4 regions of the Alcanivorax borkumensis SK2 genome follow, and region 4 is predicted to be linked to each of the others. Evidence: predicted binding sites of a transcription regulator. Region 4 holds the regulator's gene; each other region holds the start of a gene.
What was found. The regulator sigma-54, encoded in region 4, starts transcription at its own class of promoters, with help from an activator protein. The targets are predictions, from matches to a motif close to TGGCACNNNNNTTGCTNT.
Positions count from the first base shown of each region.

Region 1 (5,587 bases), 340 kb from region 4:
GACCCACCTGGCGCGCCGGCCCAGCTAGCGTTGAACAGATAATGGGAGGTATTGGCATCAAACGATGGGGTAATGCCATTTACTTGAGTCAGGTACGCCGTGGAGAACGTCAGATCACCGACACCATAGTCTAGCTTGGCACCGTCGAAGGTTTGCTCATCCTGGCGCCAGCCCACATTGCCCACAAAGCGCGCATTGTCATAAATGATGCGTTGACGGCCATAGGTAGCAACCAGGCCTTCCAACGCATCGCTACCAGTGTAGCGAATGGCAGCGCGGTTCAGTTCAGTCACTTCCGGATCCGCAATGATCGGATAGCCACCTTGCTCCGGGGCATAATTATCCACCTGGCCAACGATGCGGGTATCTTCAAATTCGCCCATTACGTCGAAGCCGTAAAATTTGCCACTCTGGTAGCCCAAACGGGTACGCAGGGTGAGTGCCTGACCTTCGTCAGCCATACCGTCAATGTCGACTTCTTCGTAGCGCAGGCGCATGTTCAGCAGCGGAGTACCGCCTTTGAGAGCCGTAATAAAGGCATCATCTTCGGCGTTAGCGGTACCTGTAACACCCAGCGCGGAGAGCAGGACACCGGCAGCAATGGCAGCATTTTTCATCATCATTTCCTCAACACCTTCCCAAAGTTAAAATCGTTTTTTGGTTAATTCAGAGCGCACCTTCCCTGTTCCCGCTTTCCGTGCACAAAAAAGCAGGTGGGTTCATTCCATCGTTATGCGTTTACTTCAAGCCTGTTTGCGAGCCGCCTCAGCGTTATTGCTATTGCGTTTTCGCATTGGCTCCACCTTGCGCTGCTTTTCGTACAGGAACTGAAGCACCTGTTGACGACAGCGCACAAAGGTCGGGTCATCTGCCAGTGCCAGGCGATCTCGTGGCCGCGGTACGTTCACGTCCAAAATTTCGCCAATGGTGGCAGACGGGCCATTGGTCATCATGACGATACGATCGGACAGCAGTACCGCCTCATCCACATCGTGGGTAATCATGATCACCGTGGTGCCCAGCTGAGCATGGATTTCCATCAGGGAATCCTGCAGGTGAGCACGGGTCAGTGCATCAAGCGCACCAAAGGGTTCATCCATGAGCAGCACCTGGGGCTGCATGGCCAACGCACGGGCAATACCCACCCGCTGTTTCATACCCCCGGAAATTTCGTCTGGCTTTTTGTGCAGGGCGTGCCCCATGTGCACCAGTTCCAAGTTGTGCTCTACCCAGTCGCGTATTTCCGCTTTGGTCTTGGTCTTTTTGAAGACCTGCTTGACCGCCAGCTCGACATTTTCGAACGAGGTGAGCCAGGGCAGCAGCGAATGGTTCTGGAATACTACGGCCCGTTCCGGGCCTGGCTCGGTCACCTCATGGTTGTCGAGAATGACACCGCCATCGGTGGCCTGTAGCAGGCCCGCGACGATGTTGAGCACGGTGGATTTACCACATCCGGAGTGACCAATCAGAGAAACAAATTCGCCGGAATCAATTTTAAGGTTCACCTCTTTCAGGGCTTCGAACTGGCCCTTGGGCGTATCGAATTTCATACCAACGTTGGAGAGTTCCAGTAATGCTTTCATGTCGTTTTCCCTGTGCTTAGCGCTGTACGGAAGATTTGTCCCACACCAGAGCGCGTTGCAGCATGAGCATTAAGCGATCCAGCAGAAAACCGATCAGACCAATTACGATAACGGCAACCATAATTCGGCCGAGAGATTGAGAACTACCGTTCTGAAATTCATCCCAAACAAATTTCCCCAGCCCCGGATTCTGCGCCAGCATCTCGGCAGCGATCAGCACCATCCAGGCGATCCCCAAGCTCAGGCGCAAACCGGTGAACATCATTGGCAGTGCAGAAGGCAGTACAATCTTGCGTATATGGCTCAGCGCATTCAGCCGCAGCACCAAAGAGACGTTGGTCAGATCCTGGCTCACAGACGTCACCCCCACGGAGGTGTTCATCAGCGTTGGCCACAGACAACATAGAGACACTGTGAACATGGACGTCAGGAACGACTTAGCCACCATCGGGTCGTCGGTCACATACAACGCGCTCACCACCATGGTGACCAGGGGCAACCATGCCAACGGTGACACCGGTTTGAACAACTGAATCAGCGGATTCATAGCCGCATACGCAGTGCTGCTCAAACCAATGACGATACCGAGAGGAATCGCAATCAATGATGCCAGCAAGAAGCCACTCATCACCGTGATCAAGCTGGTGCCAATCTGATCAAAGAAGGTCGGCGCCCCCGTGTAATTCCGTTGGACCGGCTCCCAGTCCGGCTGCTGCTGCAGACGCGAAGCAATGTATTTTTCCTGGCGTTCGTGAAACGCCTCTTCCTTCGCTCGGGACGCCTGATGTTCATCCACCAGAGACCCTGCCTGCTGCCAAACATCCGCTGGCCCCGGGAATTGCCCCAACGACGTGTCGATACGTTGGGCCGCCAGCTGCCAGAGCAACAGAAAGGCGGCAATGCCCATCACCGGCCAGATCAACTGGCGCAGCAACGCCTGCCACTGCTCACCGGACATCTTGCCGGTAGCCAGCGCACGGTAGGGTTCCATCCAAGTTGGGAAAGTCAGGGTCACCATGATTGCTTCTCCTTGAAGGAGACACGCTGTTAAAGCGCGTCGCCCTCTTTCAGACCAATCGGAAACTTCTTCAGGTACGCATTAGGTTTGCGGCCGTCGTAAGTGATGTTGTCGATAAAGCCTTTTTGCGGTGCTTTAAAGCCGTCTTCGGTGGCGAAGTCAGGAAACTCATCCGCAGAGATCTTGCCTTCAGCAATCAGCGCCTTAGCCGCCTGGGCATAGATGTCCGGGCGATACACTTGCTTGGCGATATCCATGTACCAGCTATCCGGTTTGGATTCGCTGATTTGGCCCCAGCGACGCATCTGCGTCAGGTACCAGATGGCATCGGAGTAGAATGGATAGGTAGCGTTGTAGCGGAAGAACACATTGAAGTCCGGCACTTCACGCTTATCACCTTTCTCATATTCAAAGGTCCCGGTCATTGAGTTGGCGATCACGTCATAATCCGCCCCCACATAGTTAGGCTGAGACAGGATCTTCACTGCTTCCGGGCGGTTGGCATTGTCGTTCTCATCCAGCCACTTGGCCGCACGAATCATCGCTTTCACTACACGGATATGGGTGTTGGGATACTTGTCTGCCCAACCCTTACTCACACCGAACACTTTTTCCGGGTTGTTCTTCCAGATTTCGTAATCAGTAATTACCGGCACACCGATACCTTTGAATACAGCTTGCTGATTCCAAGGCTCACCCACGCAGTAACCGTAAATGGTGCCCGCTTCCAAGGTGGCCGGCATTTGTGGTGGCGGGGTAACCGACAGCAATACGTCAGCCTGCAGCTGGCCACTGGTGTCGCCCTTGTGTGGGGCGTAGAAACCCGGGTTGAGGCCACCGGCGGCCAGCCAGTAACGCAGCTCGTAGTTGTGAGTGGATACCGGGAACACCATGCCCATGTTGAAAGACTTGCCCTCAGCTTTGTACTTTTCCACCACCGGCTTGAGTGCATCCGCCTTGATCGGATGCACCGGTTTGCCATTCTCCACCGGGATGCTCTTCTTCATTTCCTCCCACACCGCATTGGAAACGGTGATGCCATTACCGTTTAAGTCCATGCTAAACGCCGTAACAATGTGCGCTTCGGTGCCGTAGCCAATAGTCGCCCCCAGCGGCTGGCCTGCCAGCATGTGCGCCCCATCCAGCTGACCGTCAATCACCCGGTCTAGCAGGACTTTCCAGTTGGCCTGGGCCTCTAAGGTCACAAACAAACCTTCTTCTTCAAAAAACCCTTTCTCGTAGGCCACAGCGAGCGGCGCCATGTCGGTCAGCTTGATGAAGCCAAACTTCAGATCAGCCTTTTCCGGCCAGCCCACAGAATCTTCCGCCATGGCGTTGGCCGAGAGCCCCACCGTCAGTGCAGTAATTGCTATGCGAATAAACTTTTTCATCCGTCTTCCCTCATTTGCCTGCTATCGCGCTGGCATAAAAAAAGCGCTCAGAGAATCCTGTCATCGTTGACCGGATGCCATGAGCGCCTTTGCTCGAATCTGATCGTGATCGCCATTGATCACGAAGAAGTATTTGGGTCACAACACTGTTGCTGTGATGTACCCACTAAGGCAATTGCTGTGCCAACTTTGAAAACACAATACTTTCAATAACTTAACGATTAATGCTGTCTACAGAAACGATGGCCACGCCCATAAATTGCACAAACAGCACTATTGTGAATCATTTCGTTCTCACCAAAATGCATCACTGTTGTGCTGCATAGCCGATCACCCCCCACAAAACCCGCTTTTGCGCCAGTATGGTGAAAAAAATGCGCACCGCTTGCGACCAAAGGCCCATTATCACTGAGAGAAATAATGAACATCATCTGAAAGGTGCAGAGCAACAAGCGCCGACCTGCTAGGCTGCCCGGCACATGACCGCAGCCATCCATCATTAATTTAGACCGAGCCCTTATGGCCCAACACGACAACGACGCCCTGCGCATTGCCCTGGCCGGCGCCCTCAGTTTGGTCATTGCCCTGGGCATTGGCCGCTTTCTCTTTACCCCTGCCCTGCCCGGCATGATTGCTGACACAGCGCTAACGGCGGTGAGTGGCGGCTATCTAGCGGCGGTGAACTACGGCGGTTACCTGCTGGGTGCCATGCTTGCCATGGCCGTCCCCTCTCACCGGGCACGTAGCGCCTTCTGGGTCGCACTGTGGGTGAGTGTGGTTAGCAGCCTATTGATGGGTCTCAGCGAGACGTTTCTTCCTTGGGCAATCAACCGCTTCTTGGCCGGCATCGCCAGCGCCATCATCATGGTCAACGGCTCTGCCCTGGTGCTTGGCGCCTTGCCCAATCACCTGCGCGCCCGGTTAGGCAATATCCATTACGCCGGCATTGGCTTGGGCATCAGCATCGCCGCCCTCACCGTAGCATTGGTTGAGTTCCTGCAAGGCCGCTATCCCTTTATGTGGTTTTCCTGCGGCGCGCTGGCACTTGTCTTCATGGCGTTTCTGCGTGTGATTCCCGCCCTGCCCCACGCCAGTGAACATGCCCATACCCGGGTACCGGTAAACCGCAAAGCTCTGGGCTTCCTTATTGCCAGTTATTCTCTCGCCGGGTTCGGCTACATCACCAGCACCACCTACCTGCCGGTGATCGCCAAACAACAACTGCCTGGGCTGGACAGCGCCGCCTTCTATACTTGGCTTGCCGTGGGCCTGGCTGCCGTTCCCGCCAACCTGCTGTGGGGCAAACTGGCCAGCCACACAAGCGAGCGCAATGCCTTGATGATGGCGCTGGTAGTGCAGGCCGTAGGCGTGAGTGCTCCCGCCTGGCTCCCCGGTCTGGCCGGGCTGGTCACCAGTGGCCTGCTGGTAGGCGGCACCTTTACCGCCGTGGTCGCCCTAAGCATGTACTGCGCCCGCCAACTGGCCCCCCACGCCGCCAGCGCCGCCCTAGGCGCATTAACCGCCTGCTATGGGGTCGGGCAGATACTGGGGCCAGTAGTCACGGCATGGTTACTGGAAAGCAGAGGGAGTTTTTC
Region 1 is NC_008260.1:946,244-951,830, reverse strand. Features, by position in the region: gene ABO_RS04410 (alginate export family protein) at 1-623, opposite strand, end outside; gene ABO_RS04405 (ABC transporter ATP-binding protein) at 744-1,583, opposite strand; gene ABO_RS04400 (ABC transporter permease) at 1,600-2,601, opposite strand; gene ABO_RS04395 (CmpA/NrtA family ABC transporter substrate-binding protein) at 2,631-3,992, opposite strand; gene ABO_RS04385 (YbfB/YjiJ family MFS transporter) at 4,512-5,587, shown strand, end outside.
Region 1: ABO_RS04395 (CmpA/NrtA family ABC transporter substrate-binding protein) is a predicted target of sigma-54. The motif match lies at 4,161-4,178, and genes of this name have one in related genera.

Region 2 (5,587 bases), 620 kb from region 4:
CCTCCCATGGCGCGGGTGAGCACTTGCCGGTTTGCGCCGATTCGGCGGCTGTGATCGCGAGTCAGGCATTCTAGCCTGTTGTGACGCATGCGCCATACGCGGGAATCGCCAACCTGAAAAATGTGCGCGGTGCGCGAGCGTAAAATCAGCAAAGAAAGTGTACAGAGATGGCTGTCGCCAGCCAGTGTCTGGCGACATAACCAACGGTTCAGGGCTTCCAGTACACGTTGCGCAGAGCGCGGTACGCTCCATAACGATGGAGTGGCGTAGTAATCATTGATAAAACCCAGCACGCAGGACTCTGCTGCCTCTCGAGCGGCACCGGCACTGGATAGGCCGTCTGCCAGGGCTGCGACAATGCCTTTGGTGCGCAGCAGTGACCCTTCCGGTACCTGCATAGCCAAGGCATCTTGGTTGTGCAGCTTGGGGCCGCTGTCACTGAATTGCCCGATCCGTACGCGGGGGTGCAACTCGGGTTCGACCATGGTGTCGGCGTTGCCAGCGGGGCCGGTGGACACTTCCATTCTTGTGCTCCTATACCGATAGCGTGTTGTGAGCGGTGGTCCGAGCAAACAGGAGTTCCCGCGTGCCCGGACTCAAAGGGTGTCATCAACTCACTTTGATGAGCTGCACTTCGCCTTTTTCATCAATTTCTGCAATGTGACCTTTGGGTTCATCTAGGAATTGTACGGCGGCCAAGGCAACGGCGGCACTGGCGGCAATGACCAGAAAGAAAGTAGACGGTTCCACGAAGGTCAGCACGGTAAGGAAAATCACCGCACCCGCATTGCCATAGGCGCCTACCATGCCGGCAATTTGGCCGGTGAGGCGACGTTTAATTAACGGTACGGTGGCGAAGACCGCGCCTTCGCCAGCTTGAACGAAGAAGGAACAGCACATGGTGGCAATAACGGCTAGGGCGATGGGCCAGGTGCCGGAGATCTGGCTCATCAGGCCATAACCTACCATCAACCCGCACAACAGGATGGCCAAAGACTTTTTGCGGCCGAATTTGTCCGATACCCAGCCGCCGCCGGGCCGTGCAACCAGATTCATGAACGCATAACCGGATGCCAGCAGGCCAGCGGTAACCGCAGACAAGCTGAACGTATCACTGAAGAAAAGCGGCAGCATGGAAACCACCGCTAGTTCAGAGCCAAATGTCACCATGTAAGACAGGTCGAGAATGGCCACTTGTTTGAAACTGTAGCGATCGTGCTCGGCAACGCCTTCTTTCAAGTGGTCGCGATTCACGCGCCAGGCTTGGCCTAACTGCACAATCGCAAGGCTGATAATCAACGCCGCCAGTAGAATTTGGGTAGTCCCCCCGAACAGATCAAGATTGGTTGGCCCAAGGCGCCAGACAATAACCAGCAGGGCAATATAAAGTGGCAGGCTCATCAAGAGATAAAAGAACAGATCTTTTCGCGTGCTGACTTCAAGAGCGCTGGCTTTCTTGGGTTTGAAGTAGGAGGAGCCAGCGGGAGTATTGCGGGCGAACCACAGGAAAAAGATACCGTATAGCATTGCTACCGCACCGGTGCTGGCAACGGCCCAGCGCCAGCCGTTTTCGCCCCCAAAAAGCATGGCGATGGTTGGTAAAGTAATCGCTGCTGCTGCAGAACCAAAGTTACCCCAGCCGCCATAAACGCCTTCTGCTAGGCCGACTTCCCGGGCAGGAAACCATTCACTAATCAGGCGAATGCCGACCACAAAGCCAGCGCCAACAAAGCCCATAAGCAAACGTGTAACGGCCAGTTGTTCAAAGGTAGTGGATAGGGCGAATGCCCAGCAGGGGAAGGCCGCCAGTATCAGCAGCAGACCAAACACCCGGCGTGGCCCGAAGCGATCGACCAGGGAGCCAATAACCACCCGGGCCGGGATGGTCAATGCCACGTTAAGGATCAACAATGCTTTGACCTGTTCCGCGCTCAAGTCGAAAGCCTCGCGAAGGTGCCCCATTAATGGGGCGTGGGAAAACCACACCACAAAGGTAATAAAGAAGGCAACCCAGCTTAGGTGCAGTAACCGTATACGAGGCTGGGACAGGTTCAATAGATTCAGGTTTTGAGCGCTCATGAAATCTCCATGCATGGGCGATTAACGATAAGAGAGCCTGAGCAACTCCTGTGCCATGTGATTAAGTTCATGTTTTTAATAGAGTATTTCTTGGTAGAGAGAGGCGATTAGAAAATATGTGCGCAAAAGGGGAGCGTTTTTGGGTCAATACGGTGCACAAGAAAGTGCCTTTTTCTCGTGCACCGGCGCATTAAAAGAAAGCAGGGCTTTTGTTATTACTTGATAAAAAAGGAAATAACCTTATTTATTTCAATGGGTTAGTTAGTTGGCATAAGGCTTGCTGTAGTGGTGGTGTCAGTTACGCACCGCGAGGGTGAGCCTTATGGCAAAGCAACAACTTCTTCTGATCGGCCACGGGATGGTCGGACAACGTTATCTAGAGTCTCTGGTAGCCCTGGGTGGCCGAGAGCACTTTGATATTACGGTACTGTGTGCCGAGCCGCTGCCGGCCTATGACCGAGTAGGGCTGACCAGTTATTTTTCCGGCAAGACCGCCGACGACCTGTCGCTAGTGCCGGAAGGGTTTTTCGAAGAGCACGGCATCACGCTGAAACTTAACACCAAGGTCAACGCGATTGATCGCGCGGGCAAAACGGTCACCACCAATACGGGTGAAACCCTGCCTTACGACAAGGTCGTGCTGGCCACCGGCTCCTATCCTTTCATCCCGCCGATTCCCGGCAACGACCGCGACAACTGCTTTGTGTACCGCACCATTGATGACCTGGATGCCATGATTGCTGCCAGCAAGAACGGCAAGGTGGGCGCCGTGGTCGGTGGAGGGTTGCTGGGTTTAGAAGCGGCTAAGGCGCTTCATGACTTGGGGCTTGAAACGCATGTGGTGGAATTCGCTCCCCGGCTGATGGCGGTGCAAGTGGATGATTTTGGCGGCGGCTTGCTGAAAGACAAGATTCAGGAGCTGGGTGTCACCGTGCACACTAGCACCGGTACACAAGATATTGTCGACGGTGAAACCTGCACTCATCGAATGAACTTCGGTGACGACAAGTATTTGGAAACCGATGTCATTGTTTTCTCCGCCGGGATCCGTCCTCAGGACGAATTGGGCAGGGCTTGTGAGCTGGCCATCGGCGAGCGCGGCGGCATTGTGGTCAATAACCAATGTGTCACTTCCGACGAGCATATTTATGCGATCGGTGAAGTGGCGCTATGGGAAGGGCGCATTTTCGGGCTGGTGGCGCCGGGTTACCAGATGGCAGAAGTGGCCGCAGAACATCTGATAGGAAAAGCAGAAAAGCAGTTTGCCGGTGCGGACATGAGCACCAAGCTGAAGCTGATGGGCGTGGATGTGGCATCCATCGGAGATGCTCACGGCAGCACGCCGGGCTGCCGCAGTACCGTGTTTATGGATCAAACCGCGGGTATCTACAAAAAAGCGGTGATCAGCGCGTGTGGCAAGAAACTGTTGGGTGCGGTGTTGGTGGGTGATGCTGCCGATTACGGTAACTTGTTGCAACTTTGCCTGAATGAAATGGACTTGCCCGGTGATCCGGCGGCCCTGGTGGCACCGGTGTCGGACGGCGCGCCTCTGCTGGGCGCCGATGCATTGCCCGATTCGGCGCAGATTTGTTCCTGTAATAACGTCTCCAAGGGCGACCTGTGTGCGGCCATCGACGATGGCGCCCAGACCGTGGGTGACTTGAAAGCTTGCACCAAGGCATCGGCTACCTGTGGGGGTTGCTCCGCGCTGGTGAAACAGGTGCTGGATAGTGAGCTGGAAAAACGCGGTGTGGAAGTGAACAACCATCTCTGCGAACACTTTCCGTATTCCCGTCAAGAAATCTATCACCTGGTACGCGTCGGCCAGATCACCACTTTTGATGCCTTTCTGGAAGCCCATGGTAGCGGCGATGGTTGTGACATCTGTAAACCGACCGTGGCCAACGTGCTGGCTTCCTGCTGGAACGACTGGGTGCTCAACAAACCCCATGCTGGCCTGCAGGACACCAATGATTACTTCCTTGGCAACATGCAGCGCGACGGCACGTATTCCATTGTGCCCCGGGTGGCCGGCGGTGAAATCACGCCGGACAAACTGATTGTGCTGGGCGAGGTGGCCAAGCAATACGATCTCTATACCAAGATTACGGGTGGCCAGCGGGTGGACTTGTTCGGTGCCCGTGTGGAGCAGCTGCCGGAAATCTGGAAGATTTTGGTCGATGCCGGTTTTGAAACTGGGCACGCCTACGGTAAATCCCTGCGCACGGTGAAGTCCTGTGTGGGCTCTACCTGGTGTCGTTATGGGGTGAAAGATTCCGTGGGCACCGCTATTCAAGTGGAGGACCGCTACAAAGGCCTGCGTAGCCCGCACAAGATCAAAATGGCGGTGAGTGGCTGTACCCGCGAATGTGCAGAAGCTCAGAGCAAAGACGTGGGCGTAATTGCCACGGAGAAAGGCTGGAACCTGTATGTGTGCGGTAACGGGGGTATGCGCCCGCGCCATGCGGATCTGTTTGCCTCCGATCTCACCGATGAACAGCTGATTAAAACCATTGATCGTTTCTTGATGTTCTACATCAAAACAGCGGATCGTTTGCAGCGCACCAGTGTCTGGCTGGAAAACTTAGAAGGCGGGTTGGATTACCTGAAAGACGTGATCCTCAACGATTCCTTGGGCATGGGCGATGAGCTTGAAGCACAGATGCAACACGTGATCGAGACATACCAGTGTGAGTGGAAGTCCACCATCGAAAATCCCGAAGCGGTGAAACGTTTCAATCACTTTATCAATGATACCGCTGAAGCGGATGACAACCTGACCTACGTGCGTGAACGTGGCCAGCGACGTCCCGCCTACGAGCATGAACGTATCGAGCTGGTTGAGGAGGCGTAAGCCATGAACAATGCAGTAGCGGTTGAATGGAAAACAATCTGCAGCGTCGACGATGTGTTGCCCGGCACCGGAGTGGGAGTACGCCTGGCCACGGGGCAGGCGGCACTCTTTCGTACTAGGGACGGAAAGTTCTATGCGCTAGACAACATGGACCCGTTTAGCCATGCCAACGTGATTAGCCGGGGCCTGCTGGGCTCGCTGGGTGACAAACGGGTGGTTGCCTCACCCCTCTATAAGCAGCACTTCGATTTGGAAACCGGGCAGTGCATCGAAGACGACAGCGTCAAGCTTAAGGTCTATCCGGTGCGCGTGGTCGGTGATGTGATTGAGCTGGCCACCTCGGCCTGAAGCGAATCGAGAGGGTGATGCAGTAATGAAACGACTGGTTGTAGTGGGTAACGGTATGGCGGCTTGCCGCTTACTGGAAGAGCTGACCCGCCTGGCACCGGATCTGTATCAGATCACGGTGGTGGGGGATGAGCCCTTTGCCGGCTATAACCGGGTCATGTTGTCCCCCCTGTTGGGTGGTAGCACGGATGAAAATACTATTACCACGCATCCTCACCAGTGGTATCGGGAGCGGAGTATTCGCCTGATCACCGGCACCCCCGTCGTGGCCATTCACCGCGGCCGCCGCCAGGTGGAAACCGCCGC
Region 2 is NC_008260.1:1,227,023-1,232,609, forward strand. Features, by position in the region: gene ABO_RS05600 (bifunctional protein-serine/threonine kinase/phosphatase) at 1-524, opposite strand, end outside; gene ABO_RS05605 (NarK family nitrate/nitrite MFS transporter) at 610-2,079, opposite strand; gene nirB (nitrite reductase large subunit NirB) at 2,402-4,933, shown strand; gene nirD (nitrite reductase small subunit NirD) at 4,937-5,281, shown strand; gene ABO_RS05620 (NAD(P)/FAD-dependent oxidoreductase) at 5,307-5,587, shown strand, end outside.
Region 2: nirB (nitrite reductase large subunit NirB) is a predicted target of sigma-54. The motif match lies at 2,346-2,363, and genes of this name have one in related genera.

Region 3 (5,587 bases), 650 kb from region 4:
AATGGTGTCAGCCAGTTCATTAATCCGGCGCAAGAAATCAGTCAGGTAGTTATGCAGTCCAATCTCAAGAATATGCCCCATGTCGCCATATTGAAGACGAGCAAGTTGCACAGCAGCTAAGCGTTTAGCCTCAAGTCCCGCCTCTCCTTCAATGGCAGGCAGAAGCTCACACAACATTTGCAGACACGATAACAACGACCGGGGAACTTCCGGCCTGAGAATCAACAACTCGGCAACGCGCTCGGCATTAATAGTTTCACTAAACATTTCGCGAAAAGCTTCGTACCCTCCCAATGAACGTAGCAAGGCATGCCAACGGTAATAATCCACCGTGGAGTCACTCTCCGATTCTTCTTCCCGGTGTTTAACATCGAGAATACGAGCGGTGTTATCCGCCCTTTCAATAAAGGTCCCCAAGCGTAAAAAACGAAAAGTATCGCTTCTCATCAGGGTGCCATAGGTAGCCCCACGGAACAGGTGTGATCGATTTTTCACCCACTCAAAGAAAGCGGTTTCGCCATAATTCTGCAGCCCGGTTTGACTGATTTCCTTGAGCTCTAGCCAAGTACCGTTAACGCTTTCCCACATTTCTGAAGTGATTTTTCCTCGCACCGCATGAGCACTGGCTCGGGCCTGGCGAAGACAGGAATAAATGCTGGCTGGGCTGTCAGGGTCAAGGGTAAAAAAGTACAGCACATTATTCGTGGTTACCTTGCCATAACGGGCGCTATAGTCATCCCAGGTACCGGTAATGGACAATGGCGCCGTAATTTCCTGCTGGGTATCGACCGCGTAACGAATCAGTGACAGATTCCACACCACGTCCAGCACCCGGGCGGTATTTTCTGCCCGTTCGACGTCACGTGATAGCCAGTATAGGTCGGATGCCGTACGACTCAGCATGTGCTGTCCTCCCCGCTCTCCAAAACCCAAGTATCCTTGGTACCACCACCCTGTGAGGAATTAACAACCAAGGAACCGGGCTTAAGCGCAACCCGTGTCAGCCCACCGGGTACGACTCGGGGTTCGTTACTGCTGAGCACAAAAGGTCGCAGGTCAATGTGTCGAGGGGCAATACCTTCGTCAACAAACACCGGGCATGTAGACAATGACAAAGTGGGTTGTGCAATGTAATTATCGGGATCCGCTAACAGCCGCGCTCGAAACGATTCAATTTCTGTTTGACTGGCTGCTGGCCCCACCAACATCCCGTAACCACCGGCGCCATGAACCTCTTTAACAACCAGTTCCGGTAATTTTTCCAACACTACCTTCAGATCGTCCTGTTTTCGGCATTGCCAAGTAGGGACATTGGAGAGAATCGGTTCCTCATCAAGATAGAATCGAATCATATCCGGCACATAGGGATAGATAGATTTGTCATCGCCCACTCCGGTACCCACCGCATTGGCCAGCACCACGTTCCCCTGACGGTAAACCGAGATCAATCCGGGAACGCCGAGCATGGAATCCGAACGGAACGCGAGTGGATCAAGAAACGCATCATCGATACGCCGATAAATCACGTCCACCTTCTGCGGGCCCGCGGTAGTCCGCATATAGACATAACCATTCTTTACAAACAGATCAGCGCCTTCTACCAATTCGATACCCATCTGCTGGGCCAAAAAGGCATGCTCAAAATAAGCACTGTTAAACTGCCCCGGGGTAAGTAACACAACGCAGGGATGGCTGTGAGTGGCGCTTTGCTGCAATGTCTCCAGCAACAATGCTGGGTAGTGCTCAACTGGCGCCACGCTCTGCCCGGCGAACAATTCAGGAAAAAGGCGCATCATCATGCGCCGGTTTTCAATCATGTAGCTTACCCCCGAAGGGGTACGTAGGTTGTCCTCCAATACAAACCAAGATCCTTCACCATCCCGAATAAGATCGACCCCGCTGATTTGCGAATAGACCTGATTGGGGAGGTCAACATCCTGCATACAGGGCTGATATTGGGCATTACCAAAAATCTGCTCTGCGGGAATACGCCCGTCGCGAATAATATTCTGGTCGTGGTAAATATCATGCAGGAATAGATTCAGTGCCTGAACACGCTGAATAGCACCGCGTTCCAACAAACTCCACTCACTGGCAGGTAAGACACGCGGCAGGGTATCAAACGGGATAAGTCGTTCGGTGCCGCTCTCCTCGCCGTAAACATTGAACGTAATCCCAACACGATGAAACTGCAGCTCTGCTTCCTTGCGCTTACGTAGCAGTAAGCTTCGGTCCTGTCGGAGCAACCAATCATGGTAGCTCGTGTAGTGAGGTCGCACCTCACCGCCCGGCGCTATCATCTCATCGAAACCGGGCACTGCCGGCAACTGTAATGAACGCATGGCATCGTCCCTGTTAATGAAGCACGCTAAAAGCATCGTCCTTTTTGTATTGCTAATGCATAAAGCAGCAAGTCCTGTGCCAAAACATGCCCCCATTAGCCTGTAAAAAATCACCACAGAGGCTTACCAAGGGCCAATAAAGTGCAAAGCAAAAAAACACATGGCTTTAATGCACTATTCTGGCCACCATCATCACCATTACCAGGCTGGTGGCGAAGTGATTGATGCGGGCTCTATACCCCTTCGAACTCGCTTAAGGCCTGGCTGTGGCTAGGAGGCAACGCCCTGCCCTGCTCCATCAAAATTGCTAGGAACAAGATAATCCCTGCCGCGGTACAGGAAACGGCGAGTTGAACCGAAAATTCAAGGAACCACACTACATCAACGCCATGACAGGGAGATATCAGCGAGCGTGCAAGACACACAATGGTGATCACGCAAACAGTAACAACGGAACGGGATCTGACTCAGCACCGGTAGCGTGAGCGTGCTGCATAGCGAACACTCCCGCATTGTCGATAGCCACCCCCTTCGGCAGAGTAGCTTTGCCCAAGAGGCACAAGAGGTGTCGCGCTACTCAAAAGTAGCGCGAAATTGCTCCCGGGCCGAAGAAACGGCCCAGGGACTGGGTGGCCACACTGGCACAGGTTAAACGTGCTGCAATAGCGATAAGCTGGTCGCCAGCCAACGCGCTTAACCTTTGCCCAATCTCCTCCAAGCTAGCAGCATACCGGACACCAGTGCGGCAAGGATCAGCAACACCAGAACCACCATTACGGCATCTCGCTGCGGGGGGGATAGGCCTAGGCGGCCCACGAAATGGTACTTATGTAAATTGATGAAATGCAGTGCACGTAGAATGGAAGAAGGAGTGACTTCGTTAGCCATATGGCCACTGCGAGTTTCCACCAGCATGGCCAGCTGCGGCTGATTCACCAACGACAACTTGCGCACCGGTAAACGCTTGTAGACACTAGGATAATCAAAACGAAATTTCGTAAGTAGCTCTGTGTCTCGGACCTCAACGGACTCACCCACAAAGCGCTCTACCAGTTTCTTCGCATAGGCTTCATCGGCACCGGTCACCTTCTCGCCCTTCACGGCATTAACATACTGCAGTGCCGTCACGCCGTTCTCACCCTGTTGTTGGAATTGCCACAACACGTCGTCACCCACTTGCACCGGCCGTACCGCCACTGCACGATCCATTAGCATCAGCGGATTCGTCGCCAATGAAGATACTGCTATTAGCGTGTCATCCCGAAAATCTATCCATTGCGGCGGATTCAATTTATCAATCGCCACATGTACACCACTGCTGGCAAAGCCAAACAAAGAGAGCCCACCGACCAGAGTCAACCAGCGATGCCAACGACGCACGCCATTGCCCTTGTTTAAATGGCGCCAGCGCCGAACGAGCAGTATCAGCCCCCCCAGTGACATCAATAGCAAGGGAACGGAAAACAGCAGCACCACGGGAGTACGCGCGGCGTGCGGCAACCAGTGCCAGCTATGGAACCAAGAAAATGCCTTGAGCGCTTGTCGCCGACCCCAGGTAGCCGCACTGGCTAGCCGCTGCTGCTCCGTATCCAAGTACAGTGTTAATCCGTCCTCACGCTCTAGTGCCACCCGCCAAACGGGCAACAGACGGTTAACTTCACGGTATTCATTGCTGAACTGCTCTAACGGTATGGCAGAAAGAATGCCCGCATCAGGATCATCCACCAGCATTCTGGCCAGCCAGATGGCGTGCAAACGATCTCCATGGGCGATTTCTTCACTGCTATCGGCATGAAAGTAACGCGGTTGAGTATGTCCCGCCTCCACTACCCGGTATTGCCAACCTCCGTCGATTTGTTGCAGCTGAACATTCGTGACCGCATCAATGTCCTTCTCCTGCAGCAAAACATCAACCGGCCTGACCTCAGCCGCGCTAGGCAGCAAAGGCCTAACAATTTGGTGGCCCTCCATAGGCGGCTTCAACACCCACGCCATCAAGGGATGTAACAGCCCGCTCAGTAACCATAACATCAATGGCACCGCGACTAACCAGGCTGCGCGGCGATGCCAAGTCATCAGAAAACGCATCACAGACGATACTCCGCGCCGACATAAAGTGAGCGGCCAATACCGGGGGTAACGCTGGCCACTGGGTTGGGATTAAACGGAGAGGCTAACGCCGGTGCCGTGCTGATACTGCCGGTGCTGGCATACACTTTATCGCCCAGATTGCGGCCATCGAAATATACTTTCAGACCGTTGTTGAACTCACGACTCAAGCGCAACCCCCAAACCGAATAGCCCGCGGTTTCCCAATAGCGGCCACCGCTGTTGGTATAGGTGAGCGGATAACCACTGACATAACGCAGATTCGGCTCAACCAAAACCTGGGCAGAAGGGCGCCACTGCAAGGCGGTAAAAATAGTGTGCTCAGGAATGCCGGGTAGTTGATTGTCTCCGTAAATCGGATCGTCATCAAAGGTGAAATCGGACCAATTGTAGACCGTCTGCAGCGCCACATTTTCTTTGCCGGGAAGGCGCCAAGTGATACCCGCTTCGAGCCCTTGGTGAATTGTATCAGTGGGGGAATTGAACAATGCTGTCACATCGTTTACTTCAATATTAAGCAGCTCATCTTCAACATTGGCGTGGTAAAGCACCATATCCCAGTCCAGCACATCACCCACGCCACGCCAACCAAGCTCGATGGTGGTGGCTTCCTGCTGCTCCAAGCGTAATCCGGGCACAGGCTGTGCCCCTAGCTCTGAGCCGGAGGGCATACCGATACTCTGTGCTACCTGAACGAACAGGGTTTGCCCTGCTAACGGGGTAAAGCTTAAGCCCAGCTTCGGGGAAAAGCCCCCCATATCCACCGTATAACTGTCGTCCACAGCCTCACCGGAAGGCTGCGGAAAGAATGGGCAGTTACTGCACAATGGCGGCACGCTGGCTTGCAGATCATCCAAACTACGTTCGGACTCGACCCATTGCGCCCCCAGCGCTACCCGCCAGCGATCGCTGACTTGCCATTGCTGTTCAGCATAAGCCTCCACCTGTTTCACACGAAACACATCATCGAGGAACTGATTTCCCTTTTGCTTACCGTTCTGTGCATGTTGGAAGCGAGTGTTATCGTCATGGCCATAGGAATATCGCAGCCCCGCCAGCAAGGTATGCCCTTTGCTCCAGTGCTTTCGATAATCCACTGCGCCACCAATAGACTCACTGCTGTTATCAATAATCCC
Region 3 is NC_008260.1:1,254,597-1,260,183, reverse strand. Features, by position in the region: gene ABO_RS05725 (alpha-E domain-containing protein) at 1-903, opposite strand, end outside; gene ABO_RS05720 (circularly permuted type 2 ATP-grasp protein) at 897-2,342, opposite strand; gene ABO_RS05715 (hypothetical protein) at 3,036-4,433, opposite strand; gene ABO_RS05710 (TonB-dependent receptor family protein) at 4,430-5,587, opposite strand, start outside.
Region 3: ABO_RS05720 (circularly permuted type 2 ATP-grasp protein) is a predicted target of sigma-54. The motif match lies at 2,407-2,424, and genes of this name have one in related genera.

Region 4 (5,587 bases):
GCACTGGGGTTGCCATGAGCAGGCCCAGCTGGGTATCGGTGAGGTTCAGTTCATCCTTAATCTGTAACCCGAGTATGGACAGCATTGTCCATACTGCAAAACAGAGGGTGAACGCAAAGGTCGAGAAGACTAGCGCGCGGCGTTGCTCCGCACGTGCCATTCCTTCTGCAACCATAGGACCTCCCTGCCTCATGGTTGTATGACGGGGGCGGCTTGTTAACAAGCCTGTTTAGGATAGTTACAGCTGCAAAGGCGGGAGCGCAATAAGTGATCGATATAAACCCTGTATACGATACAAAACCTTGATCTGCGTCTATTCTCCTTCGTCAAAACGGCGAGAGAACAAGTCTTTCAGTTCGTCCATAGCCTGTTGTTCATCATCGCCCTCCACTCGAAAGGTGATGCGGCTTCCCTTGGCCGCCCCGAGCATGAGCAAGCCCATGATGCTTTTCGCGTCGATGGTCTGCGTTTTGTGCAGTACTAGGATGCTGCTGTTGTAGCGTGATGCCACGCTGACTACTTTGGCGGCAGCGCGGGCATGCAGGCCGAGTTTGTTGATTACATCGAGTTGTTTTTCAATCATCGGTCATCTTGTGGTCGGAGGAGGTGGCTGCTTGCTGGGTTAGAGTTCCCTATGGCGGACCTGAAGGACAATGCCTTCTGCGCGCAGATTTTTTGCCAGCTGTTCGGTGATGAAGACGGAGCGATGGCGGCCGCCGGTGCAACCGATCGCCACGGTGACATAGCTGCGGTCGCTGTTGGCAAAGGCCGGTAGCCAGCGCACAACGAAATCGCCAATATCTTTGAGCATGTCGTGACTGGCCTGGTGCTGGCTAAGAAACTCGATAATGCAGTCATCCTTGCCGGTGAAAGGACGCAGGTCTGCATGCCAGTGAGGATTGGGCAGCACTCGCACATCGAACACAAGGTCGGCATCGGTGGGCAGGCCATTCTTGAAGCCAAAGGATTCCAGTTGCAATGACAGTGTGGCTTCACGGCGAGCTACCCGTTCACGCATGAGATTGCGCAGGGTGTGGACGTCATGGTTGCTGCTGTCGATGACTAGGTCGGCACGTTGGCGGATGTTGGCCAGTAGCTCACGTTCATGGCCGATGGCGTCGGCCAGAGAGCGTTGATCGGTGCCCAGTGGGTGGCGGCGACGGGTAGCGCTGAAGCGAGTAAGAAGAGTGTGATCATCCGCATCTAAGTAGATGATTTCGCTGCGAACCTGCTGTTCATTAAGTGCGTGAAGAATGTTGTCGAAGGCCAGTAACTGGGCGGGGAGGTTGCGAGCATCAATACCAACGGCGACCCGCTCAATTGGGGGGTCGCCTTCACTGAGTTGTTTTGCCAGGGTGGGTAGCATGCCGACTGGCAAGTTGTCGACGCAGTAAAAGCCTTGATCTTCCAGTGCCTGCAGCGCGGTGGTTTTCCCTGAACCGGAGCGCCCACTGATAATGGTGAGTTTCATGGTTGCACCGCTCGCGGGTGGCTCGCAGTATATTGGAACGCAAGACCGATAGGTGAGGACGTGTTTTGGATGCGCGGCATAATGCGCGAGAGCCTGCTGTGTTGCTTCATGATGCCAATCGTAACTCTGCCTCAGATTCTATCGCCGCCTGGTAGAGCTGCTGGTTGTCAATGCTGCGTCGCAGTTCTGTACGGTAAGTCTCGTCGTTGAACAGGGAGGCCAGATGGCTGAGGGTTTTGAGATGTTGTTCCGGGTTGTCCTGGGGGACGAGTAATACAAACACCAAATCCACAGGCTGACCGTCAACGGCGTCGAAATCAATGGGGGTTTCTAGTTTTAACAACAGGCCTACAGCCTGTTGGCAATGTCCTAGTCGACAATGAGGAATGGCAATGCCTTCGCCAATGCCCGTGGAGCCCAGTTTTTCCCGGGCGACCAGAGCGTCGAAGACTTCCTGCTCATTAAGGCTGCCACAGCTGGCAGCTGCCAGCTGTGCAACCTGGTCAAGCAGTTGTTTCTTGCTGCTGGCCTGCACGCCGTGATGGGTGCGGGCCAGAGTCAGTAGTTCGCGAACTCGCATAATTGTCGCTTTGGGTTAGTGACCGTGCTTGTGGCTGACGGCTTTTTCTTTGTGTTTAAGAATCTGACGATCCAATTTGTCCGTCAGTTTATCGATCGCAGCATACATGTCATCTGCCTCAGCGGTGGCAAAGACATCGGCCCCGGAAATATGAATTGTGGACTCGGCTTTGTGGCTTTTGGGTTCCGGGGAAAGAATCACCTGGATGCTGGTAATTTGGTCGAAATGGCGCTCAAGGCGGGAAAATTTATCTCCCACATAAGTGCGCAAGGCATCGGTAATTTCCAGGTGATGACCGCTGATATTAATTTGCATGGCTGGCTCCTTTACCTGTTTGAGAAACCCGGGATAAAGACCTTGTTTATTCAGCCTTTCAGGCTGGCCTCGCAAGGTTTTCCCCGCGTTCCTGGGTCCGTTCTGGCGCTCTACACTAAACGTTTACGGGCGCTAGAAGACGGTATTCTCATCGCTTCTCTGTATTTGGCGACGGTCCGGCGCGCTACATTGATTCCCTGCTCATTGAGCAAGCTCGCCAGCTTGTTATCACTGAGTGGCTTGCGGGGATTCTCTGCAGCGACCAGTTTCTTAATAATGGCACGAATAGCAGTGGAGGAACACTCACCGCCGCCGTCGGTTCCCACATGACTGGAAAAGAAATATTTCAGCTCAAAGACGCCGCGTGGTGTCATCATGTATTTCTGATTGGTGACCCGGCTGATGGTTGACTCATGCATTTCAACAGCATCGGCAATATCCGCCAAAACCAGGGGTTTCATGGCTTCATCGCCATAATCGAAGAACCCTTGTTGCACGTCCACGATGCGGGTGGCCACCTTGAGCAAAGTGTCGTGGCGGCTTTGCAGGCTCTTGATGAACCATTTCGCTTCTTGAACGCAATTGCGCAAATATTGCCCGTCTTCACCGCTGGTGGTACGGGCAATGCTCGCGTATTGCTGTTGCAGGTTGACCCGCGGAAGGACGTCGTCGTTTAGGCTCACCTGCCAGCGACCTTGATGTTGGCGGACGATCACGTCAGGAACGGCGTAGTCCACTTGAGGTTCGCCAATTTGCTCACCGGGGGCTGGGTCCAGGGTGCGCAGTAGGGATAAAGCCTCTAGAAGGACCTCTTCAGAGAGTTGAAGGGTGCGGCGCAGTGCGGTGTAATCGTGCTTTTCTAGTAGGTTCAGATGTTCCAGTAGGGCAGAGGCTTCGTCGCGCAATGGGGTGTCCGCTGGCAGTTGGCGCAGCTGGACGCCGAGGCAGTCAGCTAGGTTGACGCTGGCGACGCCCACCGGGTCGAACTGTTGCAACCGGTGCTGCACGGCAAGCACTTCATCGTGCTCCAGTTCGTCTCCTTCGGTGAGTAGGTCTGGCTGGGCATTCACCATGTCGACGATATCGCTTAGGGGGGCAGTGATGTAACCACGGTCGTCCAGGGACTCGATAATCGTTATGGCGATTATCCGGTCTACATCGCTCATGGGGGTGAGGTTTAGCTGCCAGAGCAAGTGGTCCTGTAAGTTGCCGGAAACGGCGTGTCGTTGCTGCCATTCGTCGGCATCGTCGGGGAGTGCGGCGCTGTTGCTGGTGCTCTGGCCGGAATAGACGTCATCCCATTCGGTTTCCACCTCGGGCTCGTCTTGTATCAGTTCTTCTAGGGCGTTATCACGGTCGGTGTCGAGCTCTTCATCCTGACGTTCTTCGTCATGCTCGGGGAGGGCATCGTCACCGAAATCGTCTGCCAATTCCAGCAGGGGGTTGCTCTCTACTGCTTGCTGGATTTCCTGGCGCAGGTCTAAAGTGGATAGCTGCAAGAGGCGAATGGCCTGCTGCAGCTGCGGTGTCATGGTGAGCTGCTGGCCAATTTGTAATTGTAGTGTGGGCTTCATACTGCTCAGTATTCTGCTAGTCCCCAAAAAACCCAGGATAGCAGTCTATCTACACGCTAAGCAATATTTGTGCCAGGTGAAACTGTGTGCTAGGGATGACCGCAAGTCACAATAGAAGAGAGGATTTGCGGCGGACCTTATAGTCTGAAATCGGCGCCCAGATAGACGTCTCGCACTTGTTGGTTGGCAAGGATAATATCCGCGTCACCGGAGGCGATGATGTGGCCAGCGCTGACGATATAAGCGGTGTCACAGATATCCAGGGTCTCGCGTACATTGTGGTCGGTGATTAAGACGCCGATGCCGCGTTCTTTGAGGTGGCGAATGATGCCTTTGATGTCGTTAACCGAGATGGGGTCAACGCCAGCAAAAGGTTCGTCCAGCAGAATGAAGTCAGGGTCTGTGGCCAAGCCTCGGGCGATTTCCGCGCGGCGGCGCTCGCCGCCGGACAGGCTCATCCCCAGCGAATCGCGGATGTGCCCGATGTGGAATTCCTTGAGCAGGCCTTCCATGCGCTCGTGGCGTTCTGCTTTGCTAAGCTCCTTGCGGGTTTCTAGGATGGCCATGATGTTCTCTTCCACCGTTAGACGGCGAAAGATACTGGCTTCTTGAGGCAGGTAGCCAATCCCCCGCTGGGCGCGACCGTGCATAGGCAGGTGGGTAATGTCCGTGTCGTTGATTTCAATGCGACCGGCATCGGCCTCCACTAGCCCAACAATCATGTAGAAGCAGGTGGTTTTGCCGGCCCCATTGGGCCCCAGTAGCCCGACAATTTGGCCGGCTTCTACATCCAGGGAAACGTCTTCGATAACCCGGCGACCCTTGTAGCTTTTTGCTAGGTGATGGGCGCGTAAATGGCTCATGGTGTGTTGGGCTCCGCCTTAGGTGATGCGCTGTCGCTGCCTTCACTTTGGGTGTCGTTTGGGTTGCTGTTATTCGCTTCAATATTCGCGTCGACAGGGGCATTGGTTGTCTGGTTTTCGGCGGGGATTACCAGCCGCACCCGTTGGTCACCTTCACTGCTGGCGTCCACTCGCTTGGAGTCTAGGCTGTATTCTACCTTGGCGCCCTCGAAAGTGTTGCCCTGGTGTTCGATGTAGGCATCGCCGGTCAGGACCAAGGTGCGAGCTTTAATATTGTAAACCAGATTTTCAGCGTGGGCGTTAAGGCCTTCACCCTCTTCCATGCGCACCGGGGTGCCGGTAGCTTCCACCCGAACCAGCTCGCTATTTTGGGTGAACATGCGCATTTCATCGGCAAACAGTTTGCGCTTGCCTTGAATCAGTTCCACGTTGCCGCTGTACACGCCGCTGCCGGCACTCTGCTCGAAACGACCGTTGTCTGCCGTGACCTGGATCGTGCCTTCCATGGGGGCGGCCTGAACGCCCAAGGGGAAAGCTATAAGCAATGCCAGTACGGCGAGATTGCAGGTGCTATGAAGCCGGTGCTTCAAATTCACTCTTTACTCCTTGTTTTAGTTCCAGAACGCCCTTGTTGAGATCTGCTTCCAGGGCGCCAGCACGGGTCTGGCCGGAGTCAAACCGCATTTCTACGTCGCCGGGGGTGGTGGCGATGTTAGTGTCGCTGTTGAAATGCAGTTCTTCTGTATTCACGGTCATTTTCTGGATCGGATTATTCACATTGACC
Region 4 is NC_008260.1:608,380-613,966, forward strand. Features, by position in the region: gene ABO_RS02840 (nitrate/nitrite transporter) at 1-175, opposite strand, end outside; gene ABO_RS02845 (HPr family phosphocarrier protein) at 314-583, opposite strand; gene rapZ (RNase adapter RapZ) at 623-1,471, opposite strand; gene ptsN (PTS IIA-like nitrogen regulatory protein PtsN) at 1,578-2,051, opposite strand; gene hpf (ribosome hibernation-promoting factor, HPF/YfiA family) at 2,067-2,366, opposite strand; gene ABO_RS02865 (RNA polymerase factor sigma-54) at 2,477-3,940, opposite strand; gene lptB (LPS export ABC transporter ATP-binding protein) at 4,078-4,803, opposite strand; gene lptA (lipopolysaccharide transport periplasmic protein LptA) at 4,800-5,399, opposite strand; gene lptC (LPS export ABC transporter periplasmic protein LptC) at 5,374-5,587, opposite strand, start outside.